4 regions of the Mesorhizobium shangrilense genome follow, and region 2 is predicted to be linked to each of the others. Evidence: predicted binding sites of a transcription regulator. Region 2 holds the regulator's gene; each other region holds the start of a gene.
The links. The regulator LexA, encoded in region 2, represses DNA repair genes until DNA is damaged. The targets are predictions, from matches to a motif close to TGTTCNNNNTGTGTTCNG.
Positions count from the first base shown of each region.

Region 1: the regulator LexA is predicted to act here: its motif matches at 2,126-2,143, upstream of parE (DNA topoisomerase IV subunit B).
Region 3: the regulator LexA is predicted to act here: its motif matches at 2,032-2,049, upstream of ABVQ20_RS03820 (ATP-dependent helicase).
Region 4: the regulator LexA is predicted to act here: its motif matches at 1,503-1,520, upstream of ABVQ20_RS24125 (ImuA family protein).

Region 1 is NZ_JBEWSZ010000001.1:1,139,523-1,143,811, reverse strand. Features, by position in the region: gene ABVQ20_RS05860 (type II and III secretion system protein family protein) at 1-930, opposite strand, end outside; gene cpaB (Flp pilus assembly protein CpaB) at 1,049-1,975, opposite strand; gene parE (DNA topoisomerase IV subunit B) at 2,213-4,267, shown strand.
Region 2 is NZ_JBEWSZ010000001.1:1,354,058-1,358,346, forward strand. Features, by position in the region: gene ABVQ20_RS06850 (ComEC/Rec2 family competence protein) at 1-1,932, shown strand, start outside; gene lexA (transcriptional repressor LexA) at 1,926-2,648, opposite strand; gene ABVQ20_RS06860 (pyridoxal-phosphate dependent enzyme) at 3,116-4,090, opposite strand; gene ABVQ20_RS06865 (GntR family transcriptional regulator) at 4,087-4,289, opposite strand, start outside.
Region 3 is NZ_JBEWSZ010000001.1:733,610-737,898, forward strand. Features, by position in the region: gene ABVQ20_RS03820 (ATP-dependent helicase) at 1-1,991, opposite strand, end outside; gene ABVQ20_RS03825 (hypothetical protein) at 2,146-2,406, shown strand; gene ABVQ20_RS03830 (hypothetical protein) at 2,427-2,861, opposite strand; gene ABVQ20_RS03835 (hypothetical protein) at 2,871-3,020, opposite strand; gene ABVQ20_RS03840 (dienelactone hydrolase family protein) at 3,277-4,176, shown strand; gene ABVQ20_RS03845 (response regulator) at 4,181-4,289, opposite strand, start outside.
Region 4 is NZ_JBEWSZ010000001.1:5,006,112-5,010,400, reverse strand. Features, by position in the region: gene ABVQ20_RS24140 (HpcH/HpaI aldolase/citrate lyase family protein) at 1-438, shown strand, start outside; gene ABVQ20_RS24135 (DUF1737 domain-containing protein) at 480-686, shown strand; gene ABVQ20_RS24130 (metallopeptidase family protein) at 939-1,361, opposite strand; gene ABVQ20_RS24125 (ImuA family protein) at 1,544-2,590, shown strand; gene ABVQ20_RS24120 (DUF6504 family protein) at 2,532-4,013, shown strand; gene ABVQ20_RS24115 (error-prone DNA polymerase) at 4,010-4,289, shown strand, end outside.

The DNA of each region.
Region 1 (4,289 bases), 210 kb from region 2:
AATATTGTAGGAAGCCGATGCGTCGATCGAGGAGACTTCCGGTGCGATGTCCAGGCTGACCAGCCCGTCTTTCAGAACGGTCGGTGTAAAATCCAGGCTGACGCCATATTTCTTGTAGCTGACTGATATCTTGCCATTGTCCTCGGAAACAGGGATCGGAAACTCGCCGCCGGCGAGAAAGCTTGCCGTCTGGCCAGAGCGAGCGATCAGGTTCGGCTCGGCCAACCGTCGCGCAAGGCCTTTGTTTTCCAGTGCCTGGATTGCAATGTCGATCGAAACGCCGTTCGACAGCAACCGCCCGATGATTTCGCCGGTGCCCGCGGCCGGAACAGTACCCGGATCGATCTGGACGCTGCGCCCACCCAGTCCATAGGCGAAATTGGCGGCGTATTTCGCGCCCAGTTGCTGTCCCGCCTGCCTGTTGATCTCGACGAAGCGGACGTTGAGCTGGACCTGCTGCGACGACGAGATGTTGACGGAGTTGATCACCTCTTCCTTGCCGGAGAAGCGCGTCGCGATCTTGTTTGCCTTGTCGGCGGCAACGGCATCATCAGCGTCGCCCGACAGCACGACGCGGCCATTGGCGGAACCGACCTTGATGTTGGCGTCCGGCACGGCGGCGCGGATCGTGCTGGCCAGCTGGTCGGTATCGAGCGTGACTTCGATGTCGATGGTGCCCACCAGCTGCTTTTTCTCGTCGAACAGCGCGATACCGGTGGTGCCCAGATTGTTGCCGAGCACGTAGAAGGACTTGTCGGTCAACGGGTTGACGTTGGCGATGTCGGGGTCGCCGATCACGATCTGGTAGAAGGCGGCGCTGGTGATGATGGTCTTCGGCTTGCCCTTGGCCACCTTGACCGACGCATTCTTGGTCGACGACACATAGACAATGTCATTGCTCGCCCGGGCTGGCGCGCCAACAGCCAGCATCCCGGCAGCGGCAAGCGAAGCCGCTATCGCCAGGGCGCGCGCCAGACGCAGTCGTTTCGTCATCCCATGCATGATCAGCGCCAACATTGTCTCGTCCCTGTCCGGTACATGCCGGCCTCTATTTCTGGTCCCGCGAAGGCACCTGGTATTCCTCGACCTGCGTGCCGCGGGTCACGATGATCTTCTTGAATTTTGGACCCTCGGGCTCTTTGGCCACAGCGTCGAACACCGTAACAGCGGTCGCCTTGACACCGGAGGCGACCGATCCGCCAAAGGCTGAGATGGTGGTGACCCCGTCCTTGCCGACAATGCTGTCGCTGGCCGAGCGAAGCGACAGCGACAGCGTGCCGACGGTGCGGGCAAGCGCGACTTTGCGGGCTCCCTCCGTTGTCACCTCGATGGTCACGGAATTGGCAATTTGCGGCGTGGTCTGGCGCACGTCGGCGCCTTGCCCGACGGTCAGCACCTTGGCGTCGGCCACGACGATTTCCGAGGTGATGGTCGATCCCGCCGCCCCTTGCGCGTTCTTGGCCACTTCCTGGATTTCGCCGGCGTCACGGATCAGAACGACATCGACCCGGTCGCCGGGTGTGACGAAACCGCCAACCCCAGCGATTTCGTCGGTGCGGATGGTCACCGCCCGCATTCCGGGCGACAGCATGTTGGAAAGCGTCGCGCGGCCGTTCGGTCCCGACAGTTTGGCGAGCAGCAGCGGTTCGTTGATTTCAATCGGCGACAGCACGACACGATTGCCGTCAGCCATCAGCGCATCAACGGTGGCGAATGCGCCCTGCGGCAGGGAGTCCTGCGGCCAAGGGATTTCGGCCAGTTGTCCCCGCTCCACCGGCATGCCGTAGCGCAACGGAGCACTCGCCACCACGATGGTCTTGAACTCGACCTTCGGCGTCTCCGGAGCGGCGATCGACGCCGTTCTTTCCTCGGCGCCGGTCCTGGCCTGGCTCTTGACCCAGAAATCGGCGGCAAAGATCGAGATCGCGCCGAAAACGGCGGCGATGCCGATCATCGTTATGGCCTTGCCCCTCACGCCGAAACCCCTGATGCCCGCAGTTTCTTGTTTTGTTGGGCTCACGCTAGGCGGCATTGTTAAAGAATGAGGAATCTTGCTCGGCGGCATTCGACCTATTTCCGCCTGCTTGGTTATCGAATGGTTTTGGGTTAAGAGGGGGTCAAATCCTCGAACGTAACAGGAACCTCCGTCGCCTACGCTGCAAAAGCGTGGCAGTATTGCGGGGTGATTCGCAGTATCGGTACCCGGACAGGCATGGACGACAGCAACGATCTTTTCGGCAACCTGGGCAAGCAGCCGCAACCGGTTCGTGCACCGGCGCGCCCGGCGGATCCGCTGGTGCAGGCAGCGAAACGCCCAGCGCCATCGCGTGATGCCAGCGACAGCTATAGTGCCGCCGACATCGAGGTGCTTGAAGGCCTTGAGCCGGTACGGCGGCGTCCAGGCATGTATATCGGTGGCACCGACGACAAGGCGATGCATCATTTGTTCGCCGAGGTCATCGACAACTCGATGGACGAGGCGGTCGCCGGCCACGCGACCTTCATCGACGTGGAGTTGTCCGCCGACGGCTATCTCGCCGTCACCGACAATGGTCGCGGCATCCCGGTCGATCCGCACCCGAAATTCAAGAAGCCGGCGCTCGAAGTCATCATGACGACGCTGCATTCCGGCGGCAAGTTCGACTCGAAGGTCTATGAGACCTCGGGCGGCCTGCATGGCGTCGGTGTCTCCGTCGTCAACGCGCTTTCGGATCATCTCGAGGTCGAGGTGGCGCGTGGGCGTCAGCTCTACCGCCAGCGTTTTTCGCGCGGCGTTCCGGTGACCGGGCTTGAGCAGCTCGGCGAAGTGCACAACCGGCGCGGCACCAAGATCCGCTTCCATCCCGACGAGCAGATCTTCGGCAAGGGCGCGGCGTTCGAGCCGGCGCGGCTCTACCGCATGACGCGGTCGAAAGCCTATCTGTTCGGCGGCGTCGAAATCCGCTGGACCTGCGATCCATCGCTGATCAGGGAAAAGGACACGACGCCGGCCAAGGCGACGTTCCATTTCCCCGGCGGCCTCAAGGACTACCTGAAGGCCTCGCTCGGCGACGAATTCCAGGTCACCAGGGAAATCTTCGCTGGCAAGACCGAGAAACAAGGCGGCCACGGCGCGTTGGAATGGGCGGTGACCTGGTTCGGCGGCGACGGCTTCATCAATTCCTACTGCAACACCATCCCGACCGGCGAAGGCGGCACGCATGAGGCCGGCTTCCGCAACGTGCTGACGCGCGGGCTGCGCGCTTATGCCGATCTCGTCGGCAACAAGCGCGCCTCGATCGTCACCTCGGAAGACGTGATGATTTCAGCGGCAGGCATGCTGTCGGTGTTCATCCGCGAACCGGAATTCGTCGGCCAGACCAAGGACAGGCTGGCGACGATCGAGGCAGTTCGAATTGTCGAGAGCGCGATCCGCGACCCGTTCGACCACTGGCTGGCTGACAATCCGCAGGAAGCATCGAAGCTGCTGGAATGGGTGATTGCGCGCGCCGACGAGCGGGTGCGCCGCCGCCAGGAAAAGGAAGTGTCGCGCAAGAGCGCCGTGCGCAAATTGCGCCTTCCCGGCAAGCTCGCCGACTGCACCCAGAACGCGGCGGCGGGTGCCGAACTCTTCATCGTCGAAGGCGATTCGGCCGGCGGCTCGGCCAAGCAGGCGCGCGACCGCGCCAGCCAGGCGGTGCTGCCGCTGCGCGGAAAGATCCTCAACGTCGCCAGCGCCGGCAACGACAAGCTCGCGGCCAACCAGCAGATCTCCGACCTGATCCAGGCACTCGGCTGCGGCACGCGCTCGAAATACCGCGACGAGGATTTGCGCTACGACCGGGTCATCATCATGACCGACGCCGACGTCGACGGCGCCCATATCGCCTCGCTGCTGATCACCTTCTTCTATCAGGAAATGCCGTCGCTGGTTCACGGCGGCCATCTCTATCTGGCGGTGCCACCGCTCTACTCGATCCGGCAGGGCGGCAAGGTCGCCTATGCCCGCGACGATGCCCACAAGGACGAGTTGCTGCGCACGGAGTTCACCGGTCGCGGCAAGGTCGAGCTCGGCCGCTTCAAGGGCCTGGGCGAGATGATGGCCTCGCAGCTGAAGGAAACCACCATGGACCCCAGAAAGCGCACGTTGCTCAGGGTGGATGTGATCGACGCAGAGGCCGCGACCAAGGACGCCGTCGACGCGCTGATGGGTACCAAGCCCGAAGCCCGTTTCCGCTTCATCCAGGAACGCGCCGAATTCGCCGAGACGGAAGTGCTGGATATCTGAGCGCCCGCTGCTCTACCTTGTC
Region 2 (4,289 bases):
CGACTGACGGGGCGTGTCGTCTCGCTCGACCAGATGCCGAATGGCCGCGTCCGGCTGACGATCGATGTTCTCTCGACGACAAGACCGACCCTGCGCTACGCGCCCGAACGGGTCCGCCTTTCCGCGCGAAAAATACCCTCCGACATGACCGCCGGTTCCCAAGTCGCGGGCTATGTTCGGCTGTTGCCACCCACCGGTCCGGTCCGTCCGGACAGTTATGACTTCTCGTTTGACAGCTATTTCACCGGCATTGGCGCCAGCGGCTTCTTCCTCAGCAATCCGACGATCGTTCCTTCCGACGATATGCCGTTTGCGGCGCGGCTTGGGTCGTCGATCGAAAACGCGCGCGAAACCATCGCCGATCATATCCGCACCAGCATCGGTGGCGCCGAGGGCGAGATTGCCGCCGCGCTTATCGTCGGCGTTCGTGCCGGAATCCCCGAAGAGATCAACGAGGCGATGCGGCGCACCGGCATCTATCATGTCATCTCCATTTCAGGACTTCACATGGCGCTGGTTGCCGGCACGATCATGCTGCTGCTGCGCGGTTCATTCGCCTTGTTTCCGGATTTCTCCTCGCGCCGTCCGGTCAAGAAATACGCAGCCGCGGCCGCGCTTGTCTCGATCGCCGCCTTTCTCGTGATTTCCGGCATTGTGGTCGCGGCTGAGCGCAGTTTCATCATGCTTTCGGTCATGCTTGTCGCTGTGCTGTTCGATCGGGCGGCATTGACCATACGCAATCTCGCAATCTCAGCCATTGCCGTTATCGTCGTCTCGCCGCACGAGGTGGTCGGCCCCAGTTTCCAGATGTCCTTTGCGGCGACCGCTGCTCTCGTTGGTGCCTATGCCGGCTGGTCCGACTATCGCGCGCGCAAGGTCAGCACGCCGCCGCCGCGACGATCTCTGCCCGGCTTCCTCATGCGAAAACTGCTGCTGGCGACCGGAGGCCTCGCCATGACGTCCATCATAGCTGGAAGCGCGACGGCACTCTTTGCGATCTGGCATTTCCAGCGGGTGTCACCGTTCAGCCTGTTTGCCAATCTGGCCATCATGCCGATCGTGTCGGTGATCGTCATGCCCTTTGCGGTCTTCAGTTCGCTGGCCATGCCATTCGGAGCGGATGGGCCGTTCCTCTATGTCATGGGCAAGGGGCTGACAGCGATGATCGCGCTGTCAGCCTGGTTCTCTGAACGTTCGCCGATCGACGCGGTCGGGTTGATTTCGCTGCAATCGGTCTTGCTGGTGACAGTCGCCCTGATCATCGCGACGATGGCGACAACCTGGCTGCGGCTGGCGTCACTGCCTTTCGCGCTTGCCGGCCTGCTGACGATTTCCGACACGCGCGCGCCGGATGTACTGATTTCGGAAGATGCGCGGCTGGTGGCGTTGCCGATCGGCGGTGGCGAACTTGCAGTGAGCCGCGAGCGCCCCAACGAATTCACGGCGGACAACTGGAAGCGTGCGCTGCAATCCGAAACCATCATCAAGCCGGAGAGCTTCGGCCAAAGCGATCCACAATTCGACATCGCTGATGCCGCTGATCTGCCGCCGGGCGCGCCATTCTCATTCTATTGCAGTGACGATCTATGCGTTGCCCGACACCCGTCCGGCGCGATCGTTGTTTATGTGGAGGATCGCAAGAAAGCTTGGAAAGCCTGTCGTTTTGCTGATCTGATCGTCATCAACGACGCGACAGGCTACGACCCTTGCCGCAATCCGACGGTCCTCGTCGTCACCAAACGACAACTCGCCCGCACGGGAAGTGCCGCCGTCTTCTTCGACCCGCAATCAGCGACTTCGCGACCGAAAATAAGCTTCGCGGTCGACAGACCGTACCGGCCTTGGCACCAGCAACGAAAATTCTCACGCGAGGCGAGGGGGCTGCCGCCCTATCGCAAGCCCGACAAACCCGTTGCTGCGCCGGCTCAATAACGCCGGATCAGTCCGACGAGCTTGCCTTGCACCTTGACGCGGTCGGGTCCGAAGATCCGGGTTTCGTAGGCAGGGTTGGCGGCCTCCAAGGCGATCGAGGCGCCTTTGCGGCGGAAGCGTTTCAGCGTCGCTTCTTCATCGTCGACCAGCGCCACGACGATCTCGCCGGGACTTGCGGTGTCGGCGTTGCGGATGATGACAGTATCGCCGTCGAAGATGCCAGCCTCGATCATCGAATCGCCCTTGACCTCCAGCGCATAGTGGTCGCCGCCCATGATCATGTCTGGCGGCACCGAGATGGAATGGGTCTGGTGCTGGATGGCATCGATCGGCACACCGGCGGCGATGCGGCCCATCACCGGGATGGATATCGCGGAGACCGCGTCATCGTCATTGCCAGCGGAAGGCATGCGGGTGGGGGCTGGCTTGATCTGTCGACCCAGGCTGCCCTGGATGACGCTCGGTGAAAATTTGCGCGCCGCGTTGAGGCCGGGTGCAATGGAATCGGGAAGACGCAGCACTTCCAGCGCACGAGCCCTGTTGGGTAGCCGGCGAATGAACCCGCGCTCTTCCAGCGCAGTGATCAGCCGGTGAATTCCGGACTTGGAAGCGAGGTCGAGCGCTTCCTTCATTTCGTCGAACGACGGGGGAATTCCGCTTTCCTTCAGCCGTTCATGGATGAACATCAGAAGTTCATGTTGCTTGCGCGTCAGCATGGCGGCCCCCAAGGGATTCGAAGACGGGATCTGAAACCAGAATCAGAAAAACAAACCCAGAACAAACACTATCTGTTCCAGTTGTGTTCCGCAACCGTTTAAAGTTTAATGAATATGTTCAGAGGGTGGAAACCATGCAATGCCCGCGACGGTTACCACGACAGCGGGCCGTGGTTCCAAATTTTGGCTTGGCCAAATTGAAATCATTTCGTTTTTTGCCTCTTGCGCAACCGTACAGCAGTCCTCGCCTCGTCGCCCGGACAACGGAAAATAATCCATTTGCGAAGCGGTTTGCCTCGCGGGTTGCCTAGCCCGCACGTGAACGAAACGAAGCCAAACTGCCAACCATTGGCAATTGCGGAATCTCATTTCCGGTCTGCCGCAAGTGGCCCCTTGGGCAGAGAGACTGCTCCGCCTCGAGTGGGCGAACATCAGGCTCATCGTCTTGGGTGAACCAGGGCGGGATTTCAGGCAGGCGGGATTGCCCCGGCCAGCACTTGCGCATAGGCGCCGGCATCAATGTTTCCGCCTGAAATAACGCAGACGATATTGCCGGTCGCGTGCTCGCTGCAAAGGGCGGCGGCCAGCGATGCGGCGCCCGCGCCTTCGGCCACGATCTTTGCGGTCGAGAACAGGAGCCGCATCGCGTCCGTTACCTGCTCAAGGCTGACGGCAATGGCTCCGTCGATAGACTGGTTCGCCAACGGCCATAGCGCGGGCACCAGGGACGGTCCGCCAATGCTCTTGATGAAGGACGGTCGTGTCTTGATCTCGACAATGCGCCCGGCTGCCAGTGCGGCGGTGACTGGAGCCGCGTTCTCGTCCTCGACCGCAAAGACCTTCGCCTGCGGCCGCAGTGCCTTGAGCGCGCTTGCGACCCCGGTTGTCATGCCGCCGCCGCCATAGGGTGTCAGCACGCAGTCGACCTCCGGCAGATCCTCGACGATCTCCAGGCCGATCGTGCCATTGCCCGCCAGCACCGCCTGATCGGTGACGGGATTCACGAGGAGTTCATCGGTGTCCGGTTGTTCAACGCCGGTGATGTAGCGCCACCAGGTCTCATGGGAGACGAAACGCACCTCTCCGCCGAGGCGGCGAACCCCGTCAATCTTGGTTCGTGGGGCGTCGGAATACATGTAGGCGGCCATTGGAACGCCAAGCGCTCTTGCTGCCCAGGCCATGCCATAGGCCATGTTGCCGGAACTGACGGTCGCGACGCCATGCCTCAGCGCCTCCGCGTCGCGAGAGAGCAAGGCATTGAGCGCCGGCCTGACCTTGAAGGCCCCGATGGGCGACAAGGTCTCGAGCTTGAGGAATATCCGTTGATCGGCCCGGCCAAGATCGACCCGCAGCAATGGCGTTCGCGGCAACCAGGTAGCCAGCCGGTCGCCGGCGGCAGCGATCTCGTCAAGCGTTGGACGGCGCGGAGGCGCTGAAATCATCCGCCGACAGCTTTCAGGCTGCCAGCACGCGCCGCGTATTTGTTTGCACCGACGTCTTCGCTGTGGACATAGACATGCAGCGTGTAGCCGACGTGAGCGGTCATCAGCGCCTTTGCCCGTTCGACGTCACGATCGAGCGCCGCTTCCATGATTGCAGTGTGGTGTTCGATTGCAATCGCCTCACGCAGCGCGTCCATTG
Region 3 (4,289 bases), 620 kb from region 2:
TCCTCCCAGCCGGGGAGAAAAACAGTCTCGAATTCGAGACCCTTGGCCGAATGCAGCGTCATGATGTTGACGGCGTCGAGCTCGGCATTCTGCTCGGAGTCCATGACCAGCGCGACATGCTCGAGGAAGGAACGCAGCGATTCGTACTCCTCCATGGAGCGGATCAACTCCTTGAGGTTTTCCAGCCGTCCCGGCGCCTCGACCGAGCGGTCGTTCTTCCACATGTCGGTGTAGCCGCTCTCCTCGAGAATGGTCTCGGCGAGTTCGGTGTGCGGCGTGTTTTCCAGCGCCTTCTGCCAGCGCTCGAAATTGGCGGAGACTTCGCGCAGGGCCGCGCGCGGTTTCGGCTTCAACTCGTCGCTCTCGGCGAGTTTGGCGGCGGCCTCCAGCATGGGAATGCGCAGCGCCCGCGCCGTGTCGTGGATCTGGCGGATGGTGGCTTCGCCGAGACCGCGCTTGGGCACATTGACGATACGCTCGAAGGCGAGATCATCGGCGCCTTGGGCGACGACACGGAAGAAGGCCATGGCGTCGCGGATTTCCAGCCGCTCGTAGAAGCGCGGGCCGCCAATGACGCGGTAGTTAAGGCCGAGCGTGACGAAACGATCTTCGAATTCCCGCATCTGGAAGGAGGCGCGGACCAGGATCGCCATGTCGTTGAGATTGTGCTGCTGGCGCTGGTAGCTCTCGATTGTCTCGCCGACGGCGCGGGCTTCCTCTTCGGAATCCCAGGCGGCATGGACATGCACCTTGCCGTCTTCCGGCTCGTCGCGGTCGGTGAACAGCGTCTTGCCGAAGCGGCCCTCATTGTGGGCGATGAGGTGGGAGGCAGCACCCAGTATGTGCGCGGTCGAGCGGTAGTTGCGCTCCAGCCGGATGATGGTGGCGCCGGGAAAATCCTTGTCGAAGCGCAGGATGTTGTCGACCTCGGCCCCGCGCCAGCCATAGATGGACTGGTCATCGTCGCCCACGCAGCAGATGTTTACGGTGGAATGGCGCTGGTTTCCCTCCCCCTTGAGGGGAGGGTGGCCGGGCGAAGCCCGGTCGGGTGGGGTCCGCGCGGCAGTGCTCGACGCGTTTGATGACTGGGCGGTGCCTCCTGCGGCGACCCCCTCCGCCCGCTTCGCGGGCACCTCCCCCTCAAGGGGGGAGGATTGCGGCCGTTGCGCCAGCAGGCGCAGCCACATGTACTGGGCGGTGTTGGTGTCCTGATACTCGTCGACGAGTATGTATTTGAAGCGCTTGTGATATTCCTTCAGCACATCCGGATTGGCGCGGAAGATTCGGATCGGGTGGCACAGAAGATCGCCGAAATCGCAGGCGTTCAGCGTCTTCAGCCGTTCCTGATAAGCCTTGTAGAGTTCGCGGCCCTTGCCGTTGGCAAAGGCGCGGGCGTCGCCCTCGGCAATGTCCACCGGACCTTGCCCCTTGTTCTTCCAGCCGTCGATCATCTGGGCGAACTGCTTGGCCGGCCAGCGCTTGTCGTCGAGACCTTCGGCCTGGATGAGCTGCTTGATCAGACGCACGACGTCGTCGGTGTCGAGAATGGTGAAATCCGACCGCAGGCCGGCGAGCTCGGCGTGCCTGCGTAGCAGCTTGACGCCGATCGAGTGGAAGGTGCCGAGCCAGGGCATGCCCTCCACAGCCTCGCCGACGAGCAGGCCGATACGCTGCTTCATCTCGCGCGCGGCCTTGTTGGTGAAGGTCACGGCGAGGATCTGCGAGGGGAAGGCCCTGCCGGTGGCGAGGATGTGGGCAATGCGGGTGGTCAGCACGCGGGTCTTGCCGGTGCCGGCGCCGGCCAGCACCAGAACCGGGCCTTCGGTGGTTTCCACCGCCAGCCGCTGCTCCGGGTTGAGGCCTTTGAGATAGTCGGGCGCATTGTTGTGGCCGCTACGGGCAGCCATGGCGCGCGCGGCTATGCCCGAAGGGGCCGAGGGGCGCGCATTCGGTTCGTCAAAAAAGGGCATGTCTTCCGAAAAGCCGGACATCGCCCCCGAATGTAGTGATTCGGGAGCGAAAGGCCAGAAGTGTCTACGTTTTGTTCTGGTAAACTGCTGGATATGGCCGTTCAAGCCTTGCGGAAGACGGGTGCGACAAGACTTGGGCCCCAAGCCCGGACTGCTATCTTGGCCTGGGCCGCGCTTGGCGGGCGCGACCGGCGTTGTCGTCGCATTCGGTCAAATGCTGGCGCTGCCCCTCATCCGCCTGCCGGCGTTCGTCATTCGAAAAGCCAAGCAGTTGGCTTTTCGTCCGCTGCGCGGACCACTCCTCAACTCCCCGTATAGTGACGGGGAGAAGGCAGCTGTCGCGATCCTCGGTGCACTTTCCGCAACGCTGGAGATTGGCGAAATCCGAGGTGAGAGTCTGCTTGGCAGGCAGATGAGGGGCAGTGCGAACCTTTAGCCGGCTAGTATTGTGTCGGCCTAGCCGAGCCCGAGCTGGCTCTTGAGGCCGGGCACGGAGCCAAGCACCTGATTGGTCAGGCCCGGGCCGGCGGCTGCCTCGGCCTGTTGAACCAGCGCGGTGCCGGCTTGCTGGATTTGGGACATGTCGAGGCCTGTGCCCTTGAGCGCGGCGAGGCCATTGACCAATGCGCCGGCCTTTTCGCCGAGAACGCCTCCGAGCGCACCCTGCAGCGACGACAGGAAGCCGCCGCCGCTCGCGGGCGCTGCCGCCATGACGTCATATTGGTGAGCGAGGTCATCCGCGCCCGGAATCTTGGCGAAGAAGCTGGAAATGGTCGTGCCTTCCGCCTCATGCTCCATCACCGACAAGATGGTGCCGACGACCTTTTCGGTGGTTGCTTGGTCGAGGCCGGCTTTTTGCGAGACGGTGTTCACAATGTCCTGGACGTTCATGACTTCACCTCAACCTTGGGTTTTCGTGCTAACGGGACGGCGCTGATTGCTGCGCACCTTGACCATGGATTGCCGGCTCGCGTTGGCAGTCGCCGAGCGCAATGCCAGAAGGGCGGCCGCGGCGAGCAAGAATGTGCTGGCGAAGATCGGGAAGGTCATCTGTATTGCTCCTTCTGGTCAGGTGGTGATTGCGCCAGAAGTGGGCACAGCCAACCGAGGTAGTCTCCCTATATATTGGGGCAGTACCATCAAGATTTTTCGCCGATGACTAAAATGTGATGACGGCGCGGGCGCAATCACCTCACGGCGAGGGGCCGGCGACTGCTTGCGGTGTGGCTCAGCCGTGGCTGGACGATGACAACCTCGCCCCTATCTTGCCGGGATCGACGGCATTTTCAGAACCGAGGAGTGCGCCATGACAAAATCCGACGCCACCACGCCCGCAAAGCCCGCCATCACCCAGGCGATGATCGACGCCTATGACGAATACACGCATCTGACGCTCGACCGCCGCCGCTTCATGGACCATGTGACCAGGCTTGCCGGATCGGGCGTGGCAGCGGCCGCCATCGCACCACTGCTGGCGGCGAATTCGGCACAGGCGGCGATCGTCGCCGAGAGCGACCCGCGCGTGAAAGGCGAGGACATCACCTATCCCGGTCGTGGCGGCGAGATGAAAGGCTATCTGGTCCGGCCGGCGGATCAGAGCGGCAAGCTCGGCACGGTCATCGTGGTGCATGAGAACAGGGGTCTCAACCCGCATATACGCGACGTGGCACGGCGCGTGGCGCTGGAAGGGTTCGTGGCACTGGCGCCCGACTTCATGTCGCCGCTCGGCGGCACGCCAGATGACGAGGACAAGGTGCGCGACCTGTTTTCGACGCTCGACCCGGCACAGGTGGCCGCCAATGCCGTGGCAACGGTCGCCTACCTGAAAGGTGACAAGGACGGCAACGGCAAGGTTGGGGCGGTCGGCTTCTGCTGGGGTGGCGGCACGGTCAACATGCTGGCCGTCAATTCACCCGACCTGGCGGCGGCCGTGGCTTATTACGGCATGCAGCCGAAGGCCGAGGACGTGCCGAAGATCAAGGCCGCGTTGTTGCTGCACTACGCCGGTCTGGACACGCGCACCAATGCCGGCATCGATGCCTTCAAGAAAGAACTCGACGCCGCGCATGTCGAATACGCCGTCTATGTCTATGAAGGCGCCAACCATGCCTTCAACAACGACACGTCGGCGGCCCGCTACGACAAGGCGGCGGCCGACCTTGCCTGGGGCCGGACGATCGCCTTCCTCGAGCAGAAGCTGGCGTGACGGGTCAGGCGATCGCCGGAGCCCAGTCGAGCTCGAATGCCGGCGACAGGGTGAAACCCGCCGGCAGGACCGATACCGGCGGCGGACGACGCACGCCCTCCTGCAGGTAACGC
Region 4 (4,289 bases), 3.7 Mb from region 2:
TCTCGGCTGGCTTGTTTCGTTGCCGGAACGAATGACCTGGTGAAAGACACCGGTGTGCTGCCGACGCCCGACCGGCGTTATCTCGTGCCTTGGCTGATGCAGATGGTGCTGGCGGCGCGCGCCGGTGGTCTCGACGTGCTCGATGGCGTCTTCAACGATTTTCGCGACCTCGACGCTTTCGGCCGCGAATGCGCGGAAGCCGCCGTGATGGGTTTCGACGGCAAGACCCTCATTCACCCCACTCAGATCGAAGCCGCGAACAATGCCTTTGCACCATCGTCCGAAGCCGTGGCCGAGGCACGCGCGGTGAAGGCCGCCTTTTCGCTGCCAGAAAATGCCGGCAAGGGTGTGATTGCACTCGATGGAAAAATGGTCGAGCGGCTGCATCTGGCGCAGGCCGAAAAACTGCTGGCGAAGGCGGCCGCCATCGGCGCATGATAGGGCCCGATGCACGTGCTACTCACGACAGGACTTGACGGATGAAACTCTACCGCTTTCTGACTGGCCCCGACGACGCCAGCTTCTGCCACAAGGTGACGGCGGCTCTGAACAAGGGCTGGCACCTGTTCGGCTCGCCGACCTATGCCTACGACAAGAAGGCCAAGGCCATGCGCTGCGGCCAGGCCGTGGTCAAGGATATCGACGGTCAGGAATACGGGCCGGATACGAAGCTTAGTGATTGGTAGACTCGCAAAACGCCTGTCCTTCCTTCGTCATCCTAGGGCGTAGCAGTCGCGAAGCGACGTCGCGGAGACCCTAGGATCCATGCCGTTACCTTGGCCAAGGAGCGCGGCGGATCAGGATTGGTGCGACAGGAAAAGCGCAACTGATGGTGCTCTGTCGTGCACCGTCGAGCACGGCACCACCATCCCGGCATGGATCCCAGGGTCTGCGCTCCGCTTCGCGTCGCTCCGCTCTGGGATGACGAAGGTGTGCCCCTATTCAGCCGCCTCTTCGATCTTTTCCATATCATCATCCGACAGGCCGAAATGATGGCCGATCTCGTGGATCAGCACATGGGTGACGATATCGCCCAGCGTTTCCTCGTTCTCGGACCAGTAGTCGAGGATGGCGCGGCGGTAGAGTGTGATCCGGTTCGGCCCCTCGCCGGTCTGCGGGTTCCAGCGCTCGGCGATGCCGCGTCCCTCGAACAAGCCGAGCAGGTCGAAGGGCGTTTCCAGCGACAGGTCGTCCATGATTTCATCGGTCGGGAATTCGGCGATCTGGATGACGATCTCGCCGGTCAGTTTGCGGAAATCCTCCGGCAGATGGGCATAGGCCTCCAGCGCCAGGAACTCCATTTCCTCCATCGAAGGCGAAAGCTCGTCGTGCCAGGTGCGGGTCTTGTAGATGCGGGCCATGCTTTTTCCTTTGAACCCGGCATATAGGCTTTCGCAGGGGTCGAGGCAAATGCCGGACGGCCAAGCTTTCCGCAAACCAAGCCGACAGGAATAAATTCCCCATGAGTCTGCTTGACTCTTCCCGCCCCCTCTGGAATCTATAGGAACATAACAGGAACAATTGTGAGTGGAAGCTGACCGTCATGGCGATGACCGCCGTGGCGCGGGAAACTGTTTTTGCCCTGCGCCGCCAGATCGCGAAAATCGAGGGAACGCTGCCCGAGCGCCTGGAGGTGCCGGTCGGCGCGCCTGTTGACGCCGATCTTACTCTCAAGGCCGATCTCACCTTTGTCCGGCGCGGCCTTGCCGTGGCGCCACAGGACGCGTTTCTGCAGACCGGCGCCACGCGTCTCGACGGTGCCTTGAGCGGTGGACTGCCGAAAGCCGCCCTGAACGAGATCCATGGTACTGAAACCCGCGATGCCGGAGCCGTCGCCGGTTTCGCTTTGTCGCTCATAAGCCTGATCCTCAAGCAGGGGCCGCGACTGCCCGTGCTGTGGGTCGGCACATCGGAGATTTTCCACGAGGCCGGCTTTCCCTATGCCAGGGGGCTTCATTCGCTCTTCGGCATCGAGCCTGAACAGCTGCTGTTCTCCGAGGCGCCAAAACTGGTCGATGCGCTGTGGGTGACCGAAGAGGCCGCCCGGATGACGGCGCTCGCCGCCGTCATCCTCGAAATCCGCGGCAACCCGCAACGGCTGGATCTCACGGCGACGCGCCGGCTGCACGCCCGGGCGCAGAATGCCGGCCGGCCGGTGTTCCTGCTGCGGCAGGCCGCCGAACCCGAACCGACGGCGGCACCCGTGCGCCTCATCCTGTCGCCGGCGCCAGCAACCGCGCGCGAGACCATCGCCGGGCCGCTTGCCGGCTCGATCGGCCGCCCGGCCTTCACCGTCACCATCGGCAAGAGCCGTACGGCCTTGCCCGGACAATTCACACTGGAGTGGAACCCCGATGAACACTGCTTCGAGGAAAGATGGCCCCAGAAAGGACGGACAGAGAAAGGACGGGCAGAGAATTCTGTCCCTGTGGTTCCCGCATCTCGGCGCGGAAAGGATCCTGCGGCAGCGGCTGGGGCGGTCCTGGCGTTCCCGGCCATCGGATCACCCGACGCCATCTCATCCACCGCTCGTGATCAGCCATCGCCAGGGGAACGCGCAGCGCATCTCAGCCCTCGACGAGCGGGCTGAAGCGCTTCACCTGAAGCGCGGCATGGGCATCGCCGACGCGCGCGCCATGCATCCGTCGATCGACATCGTCGAGGCCGATCCGGAGGCCGACCGGCGCCTGCTCGAAGGCCTTGCCGACTGGTGCGACCGCTACACGCCACTGGTGGCGCTGGACGGCAGCGACGGCCTGTTCCTCGACGTCACCGGCTGCACCCATCTTTTCGGCGGCGAACGCGCCATGCTGGACGACATCCTGTCGCGCTTCTTCCACCAGGGTTTCGATGTCCGCGCCGGACTTGCCGCGACGCCGGGCGCTGCCTGGGCGGCGGCACGCTTTTCCGGCGACCGCATCGTCGCTGGCGGCGGGGAGGAGGAACTGCTCGCGCCCTTGCCGCTGGCCGCACTGCGCATCGAGCCGGCGATCCGTGACAGTCTGGAGAGCGTCGGCCTGCGCACGGCGGGCGCCGTCATGGCGACGCCGCGCGCACCCCTTGCCCGCCGCTTTGGCGCCTCCCTGCTGTTGCGCCTCGACCAGGCGCTTGGCCGTCTCGACGAGGCGGTGTCGCCGCGCCTTCCCGTCGCGCCGCTTTCCGTCGAACGCCATCTTGCCGAGCCAGTCACCCTGACCGAGGAGATCGAACGACTGGTGGGCATGCTGGCGACGACATTGAAGAGCGACCTCGAACGACGCGGCGAGGGCGCCAGGACGCTGGCGCTGCTGCTCTTTCGCGTCGACGGCGCCGTCAGCCGCATTGCGCTGGGCACCTCACGGCCGATGCGCGAACCCATGCTGATCCAGAAACTGTTCCATGAACGGCTGGCCGCGCTCGAGCAGGATATCGATGCCGGCTATGGCTTCGATCTCGTGCGCCTGTCGGTGCTGTCGGCCGCCGCCTTCGACATGCAGCAGGCCGATCTGACCGGCGAGGTGACCGATGACGGCGCCGATATCGCTTTGTTCGCCGACCGCATCCGCGCCCGGCTCGGCGAGAGCGCGGTTTTGAAGCCTGTTCTTGTCGAGAGCCATTTGCCGGAGCGCGCCGTCGCCACGATTCCCTTTACCGAAGCGCCACGAAAAACCACGCCACCGAAAAAGCCGGACAGGATAACGACGCCCGTGCCCACGACCGTGTTTCGGCAGGAGCGGCCGATCCGGCTTTTCCGTTCGCCCGAACCCGTCGAGGTGCCGGCCACCGAAATGCCCGAGGGTCCGCCGCTGAATTTCCGCTGGCGCCGCGCGCTCTACAGGGTCACGCGTGCCGAGGGGCCGGAACGCATCGCGGCCGAATGGTGGCGTGAGGCTTCGAGCGACGAAGCGGCATCGACGCGCGACTATTTCCGCATCGAGGATGCCGATGGCCGCCGCTACTGGCTCTATCGCCAGGGCCTCTATGGCGGCTCTCAAGCCGCGCCGCGCTGGTTCATGCATGGGGTGTTCGCATGAACGCGCTGACCGTCATTCCCTATGCCGAGTTTGGCATCCAGTCGAATTTCTCTTTCCTGCGCGGTGCCTCCAAGCCGGAGGAGCTGGTGGTCGCGGCCAAGCTCCTGGGATTTTCCGCGATCGGGCTCGCCGACCGCAACACGGTGGCTGGCGTGGTGCGCGCCTGGCAGCAGGCCAAGGTCGAGGCGCTTGCCTACCACCCCGGCTGCCGGCTGGTCTTTGGCGATGGCACGCCCGACATCCTCGCCTATCCCAGGGATCGCAAGGGCTGGGGTC